2 regions of the Picosynechococcus sp. NKBG042902 genome follow, and region 1 is predicted to be linked to the other one. Evidence: predicted binding sites of a transcription regulator. Region 1 holds the regulator's gene; the other holds the start of a gene.
What was found. The regulator HrcA, encoded in region 1, represses chaperone genes, less so after heat shock. The targets are predictions, from matches to a motif close to TTAGCACTCNNANNNTNNGAGTGCTAA.

Region 1 (6,152 bases):
AACTTTTTATCAGTAGCTTGACCATGACCAACCCTAGTTCTAACCCACAACTCCAGGCCGTCAGTCCCACGGTGTTTGCCCAGCGCGTCGCCACGACCGAATCTTTGCAACTCATTGATGTGCGTGAGCCCGATGAGCTAGAGATTGTCGCCCTCCCAGGCTTTACCAATTTACCCCTGAGTCAATTTGAACAATGGGCTGCCCGCATTGCCGTGGACTTTGACCCCCAGGCAGAAACCTATGTGCTTTGTCACCATGGTGTGCGTTCGGCGCAAATGTGTTATTGGCTGCAACAACAAGGTTTTACCCAAGTGATCAATATTGAAGGTGGGATTCACCTTTACACCCTCTCTGTGGATCAAAGCCTACCGCGCTACTAGGGAAGAATGAGCTATACTAACCCAAACTTAGACCTTAAATCTTTCTTAAGTTAAGCCAAGTTTTTTTACTATTTTTTTATATTTCTTAGTTATTGAAAGCACTACTGTCGGCGTATGGTTGCTCAGAAAATTCTTAATCCCCGTCACCAAAATATTTTTCGAGCAACGGTCAACCATTACATTTCCACAGCGGAACCCGTAGGCTCCAAAACCCTTGTGGAGGAATATGACTTTCAGGTCAGTTCTGCCACCATTCGTAATGTGATGGGCAAGTTGGAAAAGGCAGGTTTCTTGTATCAACCCCACATCTCGGCGGGACGAGTCCCCTCTGATTCCGGTTATCGCTTCTATGTGGACGAGCTCGTCACCCCCAATTCCCAGACCCGCAAACGAGCGAGCCAAACGTTACAGGAACAGACTGCCGCAGAGTATTGGGGACTAGATGCGACCCTCCAGCGGGCAACGCAAATCCTGGCGACGTTAAGTGGTTATATTGCTCTAATCACGGTGCCCCATCAAAACCATGCTCGCCTACGCTATCTGCAGTTGCTCCCCCTGGGGGATCAGAAGGTGATGATGATCGTGGTGACGGATAGCTATCAACCCCAATCGTTGTCCTTGACCCTGGACTGTGACCCCGATGAGCTAGAGATTTTATCGAATTTTTTGAATCACCATCTCCAGGGGCGATCGCTCCAAGAAATTGCCAGCCTTGATCCCCAGGCTTTAGACGAAGACTTTCACCATTGTCAGCTGTTATTGGAGACGATTTTGGGTAAGATTGCCCAGATTGTGCCTAATACGATTGCGACGCCGATTCTAGTACGGGGCATTTCGGAAGTGCTGCGGCAACCTGAGTTTTCCCAAATTGAGCAGTTACAAACCCTATTACACTTGCTAGAGGCGAAACAAGAACAGCTACTCCCGGTGGTTTTTAGTGGTTTACCAGGCGATCGCCCGACACTCATTCACATCGGCACCGAAAATCCCCTAGAACCCATGAAAACCTGCGCCCTTATTTCCACATATTATTACCAAGAAAAAACGCCCGTTGGTAGTGTTGCGGTGCTTGGCCCGACGCGGATGTTCTATGAAAATGCGATCGCCTTAGTTGAAGCTACAGCAGATTATCTGTCTGAGAATTTAAAAGCCGCTTTTTAAAGTTTAAGAATCGTAGGAAATAAGGATCAAATAATTCAATTTTTTGTTTTTTTGTTGATGGCGATCGCCATAATCTTTTTAGGGGAGTACCCATAGGGGATTTCATGGACTTTGACTTAGATATTCTTCTCTTTGCCCTAGTGCTGAGTATTGACTGTTTTTCCGTCGCCCTTGCACTAGGAGCACGCCATTTTTCCCGCAAGCGGGCCTTATTTTTTGCGCTCAGTTCAGGTTTCTCTGGTGGCGGCGCTATTTCCCTCGGTTTTCTCCTGGGTAATTTTGCCCAATACATCACCTTCTATGATCAAGGAATTGCTTTTATTCTCTTGATTCTCATCGGTGTTCACATGTGCTACAGCGCCTACCGAGAAATGCAAAAACTCCCAGGCGATGATGATGAATCCAGAAAAATTCATGGCCTTTGGAAAATCCTTTTGGTCTCCAGCATTTCCAGTGTTGATTCTTTGGGGGTTGGTATTTCCCTTGGTTTAATGGGCAAACCTTTAATTCCCTATTCCCTGGGGATCGGAATTTCCGCCTTTTTTGCTACTTATGTGGGCTTATTTTGCGCACAATTAATTTCTAGTCAATTGAAGGAAAAGGTAGAGTTTTTTGGCGGTGGCATTCTGATTGCTATGGGCCTTAAAATGCTCTCAGTTTAACAGTTATCTGGCCTCAGTTTTTGTGAATCTAAAGTCGTCATTTTCCAAGTAAAAAGCAGATTGTTATTTCGCTCAATTTCACGAGAATTAGGATTTGTTTGTAGATAATTACTTTTTGGGAAGAATTTTTTAAATAATTTTGTGAAACTTGGGAACAATGAAAAAACTATGATAAATCGACCCACGATTTTTCGTTTATAGTAATAAATGCATTCTTTTCGAGTTGGCGATCGCCACGGCATTTATGGGTTTTGAATTAGACATTATTATTTTCGCCCTTGTCCTCAGTATTGACTCTTTTTCCGCTGCCTTAGCTCTTGGTATTCGCCACTTTTCTGGAAAACGGGCTTTATTTTTTGCGCTCAGTTCGGGGCTTTCTGAAGGGGTGGCGATCGCCATCGGCTTCATTTTGGGACGCTTTGCCCAGACTATAATTATGGCCTACGATCATTGGGTGGCCTTTGCCCTATTGGTTTTGGTGGGTGGACATATGTGCTACAACGCTTACCAAGAAATGCGAGCCAAGCCAGGCGATGACGATGGTGAATCCGTCAAAATCCATAGCCTGTGGAAAATTTTGTTTATTTCTAGTATCACCAGCATCGACTCTTTGGGGGTGGGCGTTTCCCTCGGCCTCATTGGTAAACCGCTTGTGCCCTACTCCCTCAGCATTGGCTTGGCTGCTTTTTGTGCCACCTATGGGGGCCTATTTTGTGCCAAACTCATTTCCGGGCACTTAGGTGAAAAGGTCGAGTTTTTTGGCGGCGGAGTTTTGATCGCCCTGGGCATTAAGATGCTATCGATCTAATCCATTCCGAATACACTACAAAAGCCCTTCTAATTGACGTCGAATGCGGTCTAATTCTGTATCCGACAAATCGTTTTCTGACGCTGTGGTTTGCTCTGCTGGCTGTTGCTTTCCCTCTGGATCCCAAGCTAAATCTGTCACATTTGCTTCGGGGGGCGTGGCTAATTCGCCAGCGGCAACGTGTTGCCAATCATAATCTGCATCCCGACAAAACTCGATAATGTCTTCTTCATCCATGGCTTCGATGGAGACGGGCGGGAAATCCTGGGCCTCCAACATTAGCCCAAACCGGGTGGCGTCATCTTCGTCTTCAAACATTAAAATCTTGTTGCGATCGCCAGTTTGGAGTGTGTGAATCCCTTCATTTTCCGTCCGGGCATTAAACAGCAAGACATACACGCGACTCATGGACTTTCTCCTTAGATGCTTACTAATCGGCTCCTTTTGGGGGAGGGTGATCAAATTGTTTATGATAAGGTGACGGGAAATTTCGCTCAAACCCTTTAAAATGGTACCGCTCGATTGGCAAATTGCGAATCTTCCCATGTTCAACCATGGTTTATTTTTGCTTGGTATCGATCTTAAGGGTGGCGATCGCCATCGTTGTTTTAGGGCCTTTTTGCTTAACAAGCCTTCATAAAACAGCAGTAGTGGAACTTTCCTGGAATCTTTTCTTTCATAGAGCCTAGACGCTCACTTTATCGAGGGAGCCTCTGACGGTATAACCCAACTGGGGAGGGGGACAGCCATGACAAAATTTTATGCACCGACCATTATTGGGGCAACAACGCTCCTGACCATTGCCGCTGGTCTTGGTGGTATTCAAGGGGCGATCGCCGGCCCGGAAACCTTTACGATCGCCGCTAACGGAGCCATTACCTCCAATGAAGTTTTTAACGGGACAATCACCGGCCAGGCTGGGGGGCCAACCAATAGTAACTTTTGTGGCTGGATTGCGAATCGCCCCAACCACACCTTTCGCATTAATGGCAATGGCCTGATGTCTCTCAATCTCAGCGTCGTCGATCCTAACGGTGGCGTTTCCAGACCCTTTACGCTTCTGATCAAAAATGCCGATGATCCCAGTGCAGATCCGTTCTGTGCGATCGCCGATCCTTTTAGCGGGATTCCTGCCGAAATTGGTGGTGTTTGGAATCCAGGCCGCTACCAAGTCTTTATCGGCAACTTTGAACAGGCTGGTAATGCGGGTCGCGCTCCCTACGTTTTACAAATTTCCCAGTAGCATCAACAACCGTCGGTTTCCCAAAATAATCTTCTAAAAAACTAATTAAAAAATTGCCCTCCTCTCTTAATTTTGAAAGGGGGGCAGTTTTTATGGTCTTAACCGAATTTTCGTGTTTTAGCGTTTTACCGCAGGCTCAAAGCTCGGTACCACAAGATCACGATTTTGCTTCGTGAGTTGGTTGTAGAGTCGTTCCGTATTGGGGAAGTTTGCCGCCGGTAAAGTCGGGAAGCGACGGAAGGGTACCGTATCCTCACCGAAGTTATCGAGGTATTCCATGCTGTTAACCATCGCGCCGATAAAGGCTTTCAGACCTTGGGAAGCAAGAATTTGGTTATACTTACGGATTTCCTGCTGATCTAAGGGAGCTCGACCAAGGAAATGCTTCGTTCCCATTTCAATCACCTTCGTGTTGGGGTAGGGAGTATAGAATTCCTTCTGGTACAGCTCAGAACAACCCAGACCTTCGATGAATTCCTTCATGTTGATCTCGCGGTTGCCCAGCTTACTTTCGAGGGCAGTAAATTGCGCATCGACAACATAGGGCTCGATGTCCCGCTCAAAGATCTGACGGTAAGCCGCGGCGATCGCCGTTTTCAGTTCGACCTTGTTGAAGGTATCCGTGAGTTTAAAGGCCTTCGTTTGCTGACGTTGGACGTTAACCCCTTGCTTGAGGCGAGCATCCACATCCGTCACCGGTAGATTCTTCGTGCTAGAAGTGCCCAACTCAATAAAGCGAGCTGTCTTCTCAACCTGAACCTTAGCCCCCACATCTTCACGGAGCGCACCGGGGCGAGTCTGACGCAGCGAATAACCACCGGGAGTCAGATAGCGTTCGTAGGGAACTGTATCTTCACCGAAAGCTTCTTCGTATTCTTTACTGTCAATGATCGCATCAACGAGGGCATAGAAACCTTTTTTCGCACAGGTATCAAAGTAGCTGTTGATTTCTTGACGACCATAGGTGGGACGACCCAACAGACGACGGTGGATGTACTCCACAGCCTTGGTTACGTATAGAGAAGACCAGTAAGTATTCCGGAAAACATCAGATTTTGCCAAGGCCCGGATGAATTCCCGCAGGGTAATTTCACCATTTTCGAGCTTGATCTCTGCCACTTTCTGGCGTTGGCCAGCATAGACCATCCGACCAAAGACCTGACGGTAAGCCGCTTCAATGACCTTTTGGGTCGCACTTTCCGAGAAACTAACGTTGGTAGTCTTACCTGATGGTAATTCGTTATTGAGACGGAATACCTTGGCTCCAAGGCTGCCGGGTTGCGTAGCGCGGGCGCGGGGATTACCCAGTTGGTTGTTAATGCCAGGGCCACGGTGAATCAAGATCCGCCGGGTATCTTTATTAAAGGGAGCAGGGCTGGCGCTGGGACTCCGGGTTGCTTTCGGGAAGATTGCCCCGAACTGAATTTCTAAGGCATCGTTACCAGAGCCATATACGTGCTGATCCGGTAGGGGCTGATTGTAGCTGGCGAAGGTCGTGATAAATTGAGGGACTTTGCGGAAAGGTGCGCTGTATTTAAACAGATCCTGTTGCATGCCCCAGTTGCGACATTCCTGGGCTTCTTGGCCTAAACCACGGAGGTAAGGCACGGTTTCTTCCCCGAAATAATCGGCATATTCTTGGGAATCGACCAAAGCATCGACCAGCGCTGCTAAACCACCACTAGAGACAATGGCAAAGTATTCTTGGACTTCTTCGCGGGAAGAGGGGCCACGACCGAGAATGTGACGGAAAGCAAGTTCTAAAGCTCGGCTGTTGATAAAAGGTTCAAAAAATTGCTTCCGATAAAGGGGGGATTTCGCCAAGCGACGGACAAATTCCTTCATGGAAATGTCGCCATTTTTCACTTGGGATTCAAGGTAAGAAATGGATTGGCTGT
Region 2 (6,152 bases), on a different contig from region 1:
TCGCCAGGGCTTCCCCTTCCAGATCTTCAGCGATGATTAACAGGGGACGACCGGAACGGGCTACCTGTTCGAGGGCGGGCACGAGGTCGGCGATCGCCGAAATTTTCTTGTCGGTGAGCAAAATGTAGGGATTTTCAAATTCAACGATTTGCCGTTCCTGATCGGTGACGAAATAGGGGGAGATGTAACCGCGATCCAGTTGCATTCCTTCAACTACATCCAGTTCGGTGGCGAGGGACTTGGACTCTTCAACGGTGATGACACCATCTTTGGTAACTTTGGCCATGGCTTCAGAGATCATCCGGCCTACTTCTTCGTCATTCCCAGCAGACACAGCGGCCACCTGGGCGATCGCCTCTCCTTCAACGGGCTTGGCGATCGCGGCAACTTCCTTCACGAGGAACTTCACTGCCGCATCGATACCCCGGCGCAGAGCCACGGGATTTGCTCCAGCCGTCACATTTTTCAAACCTTCGCGGATCAACGCTTGGGCCATAACGGTGGCAGTGGTCGTGCCATCCCCAGCACTGTCATTGGTTTTCGCTGCCACTTCCCGGATTAACCGCGCCCCCGTATTTTGGAGCGGATCACTGAGTTCAATATCCTTCGCAACGGTGATCCCATCATTCACAATTTGAGGCGCACCATACTGCTTTTCGAGGAGTACATTCCGACCCTTGGGGCCGAGGGTGATTTTTACCGCATCGGCAAGGGCATTAATCCCTGCTTCGAGGGAGCGTCTAGAGTCATCCTTGAAAGAGACAATCTTAGCCATAGGAGTTTGCGTTATAAAGTTTTACGTCACTAGCAAATTTAGCACTCCTAGGGGGCGACTGCTAATGTTTTCTGGTTTCGGCGATGCAAACGGGCCAAAAGCTTTTGAAAAAAGGCTTTTCAAGCAATTTGTCTTTTGTGGCTACATATTTTCTTTAAAAAATCAAGTGAGGGATCTCATACCTTTCCCCCCAATGAACCGAAACCCTACCCCCTACTTTTTCTCGGACTGATCTGTGGATTGGGTTAATTTGGCGATCGCCGCCTTGGCCCGTTGGGGTTGACCCCAGAGAATCGTTTCTTGTTTATAAATGCACATCCCTGGTTTCGCTCCCTTGGGTTTATAGACGTGCTTGGGTTTGGTGTAGACGATGGGTACCTGATCACTCTGGCTGGCCCGACTGTAATAGGCCGCAAAATCCGCCGCCCACTGCAATTCCGCCTCATCGGGAACTGCACCAGGTTCTAGTCGTAATAAAACATGGCTACCGGGGATTTCTTGGCTATGGAACCAAAGATCATAATCATTGGCTACCCGAAACGTTAGATGATCATTTTGTTGGTTATTGCGCCCGATCCAGAGTTCTGATCCTCCTGGGGTGCTGTAAATGTGGGGTTTAGAAACCGCTTGTTTAGCAGTGGGTTCTCGGTTAGTTTTAAGGTAACCCCCGTGGATCAGTTCTGCCTGAATTTCCTGTAAAGCTTCCAAGTCAGTGGCATCTTCGTAATTCGCGATTTGTCCCAAACTGGCTTCAATGTGTTCGAGGTAATGAATTTCTGTTTCTACTTCCTTTAAAAGCGGTTGCACAATGTGATTTGCCCGCTTTAGTTTTTGGTGTTGTTTATAAAAAGCCTGGGCATTTTGGACAGCATTTTTATCCGGTTGGAGGGGAATTTTAACGCGATCGCCTGAGGCAAAATCCGTTAGGGCAATTTCGGTTAAACCCGGTTGCCACTCATGCAAATAGGCCATGAGTAAATCGCCGTATTGACGGTATTGATCCGCTTCGGTGGATTCCGTCAGGCGCGTTCGAAAAAGTTGGGCTTTTTGCTGCAATTTTGCCAACAGGAGACTAACTTTCTGGTTGAGTTGGTGGTGCAGTTGTTGGAATTGTTGTTGATTAAGGCGGCTTTGATAATAGTGATTGAGAGTTGGCTGTAGGGGCAAACAAGATTCATCCGGCTGCCAGGTTACCACTTGGTATTGGTTGCCCTGGAGCGTCAGGCAAAACTGCCGCTGTTCTAAGCAAGTGAGCCACCGTTGCCACTGCTGAAAAAGATTTTTCCAATCGTTAGCGGTGAGGGTATCCGTCGTTTGTTCAGGGGTTAGTTGGGCCGCGCCAATCATCCCTGCTAGGAGAATAGGACTCACGCCCCGGTAATTTTCGAGGATTTGTTTTTTCAGGGATTTGGGTAATAGGGCGATTCTTTCTTGCCAGCGTTCAAAGGACTCTGTGGGACTGGGTGCTGTTTTTGTCAGGGCCGGGGGAAATTCGTAGGGTTGGCCGGTTTGGACGGGGCGGACGGTGGAGCGATCGCCACTAATTTGTTGGGCTGTGGTGACAATTTGCTGATCGGCATTGGCGAGGATTACGTTGCTATGTTTCCCCATAATTTCGACGTACAAATGCCATTGGGGGACTTCTCCAGGGCGGCGACCAAACTGAAAATCCACGACCCGTTCCCAGGGTTGAATCAGTTCAATTCCCAGCAAGGCTGAACCTTTAATCAAGTGGCGCAGTTGGTCGCTAAAGGTAAAGGTATCGGGATCCCTGGGGGGGCGATCGCCTAAATGCATTCTGGCGGCCTGGGGGTGCCAAGATAACCAGAGCCATTCCCGTTTTTCGAGGGTGCGCAGGGCTAAACAGAGGGTTTGTTTGTCGTATTGATAAACTTGTTCGAGGCGCGCCGGAACCCAGTCCCGCTGCAATTCCGTGACCAGGGCCACCAAGGTTGTGTAGTCTACTGCCTGAATTTTCATTGCTGCTCAATTCTCCCCAATGCCGATGCCACGGATGCGCAGTCTTGGATCTTAGGGGCTTTCGCTAAAACTATCCAGGTAAGCGCCGATATATTTTTCCATCCGCTCGATGAAATAGGCCGAAAACAGTTCCCCATAGTCTGCTTCTACGAGGGCGATCGCCTCATTTAAACGGTGATGACCACAGGCGATAAACTGCGCCGTAGAAATGGCATGGAACTGCGATTCTGCCCCAGGCACATTATTTTTAAACGCATCAATGTAGAGTCCTCGCACCCGACGCACATAGTCGGTTTCCCAATCGCTAAATTCAACGGTGCCGATGCTGGGAAACGACAATTCCACATTTTTCATAAAGCCCATCACCATGTTCATACATTGCCGGGTCTGCTCGATGGGGAGCGCTTGTTCTGCCCCGCGCCGATAGGCCCATTGGGTGATGCCGTTGGTCACTTCTAGGGCACGTAGTTTTGCTAGTTTATCTAGAGTTGCCGCAGGGAAACGATCCAGATCTTGCAATTGCTGTTCAATTTCGGCTTGGAAACCAGCAAAATCCGCCGCAAAAAATTCCTTGAGTTCGTAAATTTCCGCTAATTTCTGCCAGTTAATCTGTCGCTGTGGTGCCATAATCATGCCTCAAGCTTCCGTGCAAAATCTACCATTCATCCCGCCGTCGCCGTTGGGGTGCCGTCCATTCCAACTCCGCCAACTCTGGATCTTCTTCCAGTTCAATTTGCCACACTTCCTTAAAGGGATTGACAACTTTTAGAATGGCATCGCCGACAAAATCTTTGACAAACTCATCTTTTTTACTGAGCTTAAACTGTTCCTGCACTACTTCCGTGATCCCACCATCGCCCCAATCCTGGTCATGACGGAAATATTCAATGAAACTTTTGCCCGCGATGCGCGTGAGGTAGGCGGCTGTCACCCCCTGGATTGCTTTGCCCACGAGGTAAGTGGCAATGTTCGTTTGGAGAATTTTTGCAAGAATTTCCACCGCCCCTTTAACAACCCCTAAACTGACCAGGGTTTTCCCGAGGGAGACGGCTAATTCTTTACCGCGATCGCCATCGATTTCGCAGCCATACACCCGACCAATTTCCATCACCATCTGGGCATTCACCGCTGCCGTTGCCAACATATCCACCACAGGTAAGGGCGTCACAGCAATTACTCCAGCGCCAATCCACTGGTAGCGTTCAATCACCTGTTCGGCCTGTTTTTTCCGTTGGTGTTCAATGATTTTGCGGGCTTCTTCCCCCAGGCGTTGGGATTGTAGGAGGAGATTATCTGCTAACAAATCATCCCCTTCGGCCCGCAGCACCACCGCTAAACGTTTTACTAAGGGCATCACGTCCGGCTCTGGGGTAAAAATTTCGCCATCCTCTAGTTCTACGGGTTGGGGATTGGCACAGACTAAAACCACGTCCTGGGGAGTGATCAAGTGTTGTACTTTTTCCTTGAGGCGATCGCCAATCAATTGTTGATCAGCATCTGCGTAAACATCGATTTTGTTAAACACCAACAGCGATCGCTTGCCAATTTCAGCCAGCTCACAGAGGGGATCATATTCCGATTGCCGCAGATCGTTATCCACCACGAAAATCAGCAGATCCGCATTGGTTGCCAACTCCCGCGCCAGGCGATCGCGTTGAATGCCCGCTTCCCCCGCTTCTAAAATCCCCGGCGTATCCGTGATCAAAATCTGCCGATTCACCCCTTTTAGTTTTAGGCGATAGGTCTGGCCGGTCTGGGTAGTGCCCATGGTCGCTTCGACGTTGCCCACCATTTGCCCAATCAGCGCATTCACCAAAGATGTTTTCCCCGCCGATCCCGTACCAAAAACAGCCACCTGGAGCTCTTGTCGCTCAAAATTCGCCTGAATTTCCTGGGAACGGTTCAGGAGGACTTTCTGGGCCACTTTATCTTGGATTTGGTTGACTTGCTGTTGAATGGTGCGTAGATTTGCCGCCGCCACTTCTGTTTTTTCCGTGGGTAGTTGGGGCTGATAATTGACAACTTTTCGGGGCGATCGCGGTTTGCGTTTGCGACCAAAGAGGTTGAAATAGCGCCAAAACGTCCAGAGAATTAAACCAATTAAAGCAATAAGCACCAAAATCAGCAGATTTGCCAGAAATGGCGCCGTAAAGGACACCTGGAGATAGAGACGATAGAGGGAATTCACCAACCACAACATCAGCCCCAGAATAATACTCAGGCCAATGAAAAATAAGGTGAGGCGAATCGGGTGCATTAACGCGCAAACTCTCTGAAAAACCTGATGACCATCATAGCTTGTCCCCCTTCGCTGAGGATGCTGTAACCCTTAGTTCACTTGACTCCCATTGTTTGTTTCCGACTGCTTGGTCACGATTGATCTTGGTGATAGGCATCAAATGCTAGACAAGGGAGTGTTGGTCAGAGTTAGGGGCGATCGCCTTTTCCCTTTTGGCAACCCAACAGTTGATATAAGAGAATGGAGCAAAAGCAAATTCTGACCCTGCAGACATAACCCCATCACCACAAACTCCTATGAAACGTGATTCCTACGGTGCTTTAGCGGGCGCATCGATCCCCGCCGCCATCCTCAGAGCCTCGGCCACCCTCAAACTCGCCGGTAATATTGGCTTCTGGGTACAGATTATCCTCGGTGTTGTCGCAGCGCTAATTCTCCTCTTTGCCAGTGCGAGCCTAGTCGGCAGTGATGCCACCAACGCCAACCAAGATATTCGCTTTAGCCAGGGAAGCAGCTTTGGGCTATTCTGTGCCGCCGGCGGTCTCATTGCCCTCATCGTGAGTATCTTTTTCTTCTTCCGCTACAAAACCATTGCCCGACTGATGCTCGCGGGTGATAGCTCCCTCCGGCCCAAGAAATCCTACACCATTCAAACCATTAAATTTGGTCTCTTGGCTAACCTCCTGGGCATGATGTTTGCGATCATTGGTGCCGAAGCCTTTGTGGGGCTCGTCCTCGGGAAATCTTTGACCATTCCCCAGGGGGCCGTCTTTTCCAATACATCCCAGCTCATTCAACCGAAAGATCTATTTATCATCCTGGCGAATACCCACACGATCGCCTCCCATTTCACCGGGATTGTCATTGCCCTCTGGCTCCTCGATCGATTGAATAAATAATGTCCTCACCGTTCCCGATGTGACCTATGCAACGCACCCGACTCAATCTCCTCCTGGGGGAAACCCTTGGGCAATTTACCAGTTTTTTTCAAAATCCATGGCGCAAGATGGCCTTGCTCGCCATTTTTCTCCTTTTTGGAAACTTTGTTGCGACGGTTTTTCCGCCGGCTATCGGCCAAGCCATGGCTTGGGATCCGATAGTTGCCATTGGGATCATTTTTTTGGCTGAAGTGAGTAATTTTCTCTACTACAGACAAGG

Region 2: groL (chaperonin GroEL) is a predicted target of HrcA. The motif match lies at 814-840, and genes of this name have one in related genera.

What each region holds. Positions count from the first base shown of each region.
Region 1 covers NZ_CAWLTV010000056.1:24,309-30,460, forward strand. Annotated here, with positions in the region: gene AACR41_RS02935 (rhodanese-like domain-containing protein) at 24-380, shown strand; gene hrcA (heat-inducible transcriptional repressor HrcA) at 495-1,541, shown strand; gene AACR41_RS02945 (manganese efflux pump MntP) at 1,646-2,203, shown strand; gene AACR41_RS02950 (manganese efflux pump MntP) at 2,427-3,011, shown strand; gene AACR41_RS02955 (DUF3110 domain-containing protein) at 3,027-3,419, opposite strand; gene AACR41_RS02960 (hypothetical protein) at 3,760-4,254, shown strand; gene AACR41_RS02965 (phycobilisome rod-core linker polypeptide) at 4,372-6,152, opposite strand, start outside.
Region 2 covers NZ_CAWLTV010000071.1:17,729-23,880, forward strand. Annotated here, with positions in the region: gene groL (chaperonin GroEL) at 1-775, opposite strand, end outside; gene AACR41_RS09610 (Rqc2 family fibronectin-binding protein) at 989-2,749, opposite strand; gene AACR41_RS09615 (hypothetical protein) at 2,807-3,388, opposite strand; gene AACR41_RS09620 (YcjF family protein) at 3,411-5,012, opposite strand; gene AACR41_RS09625 (DUF3611 family protein) at 5,291-5,893, shown strand; gene AACR41_RS09630 (DUF565 domain-containing protein) at 5,920-6,152, shown strand, end outside.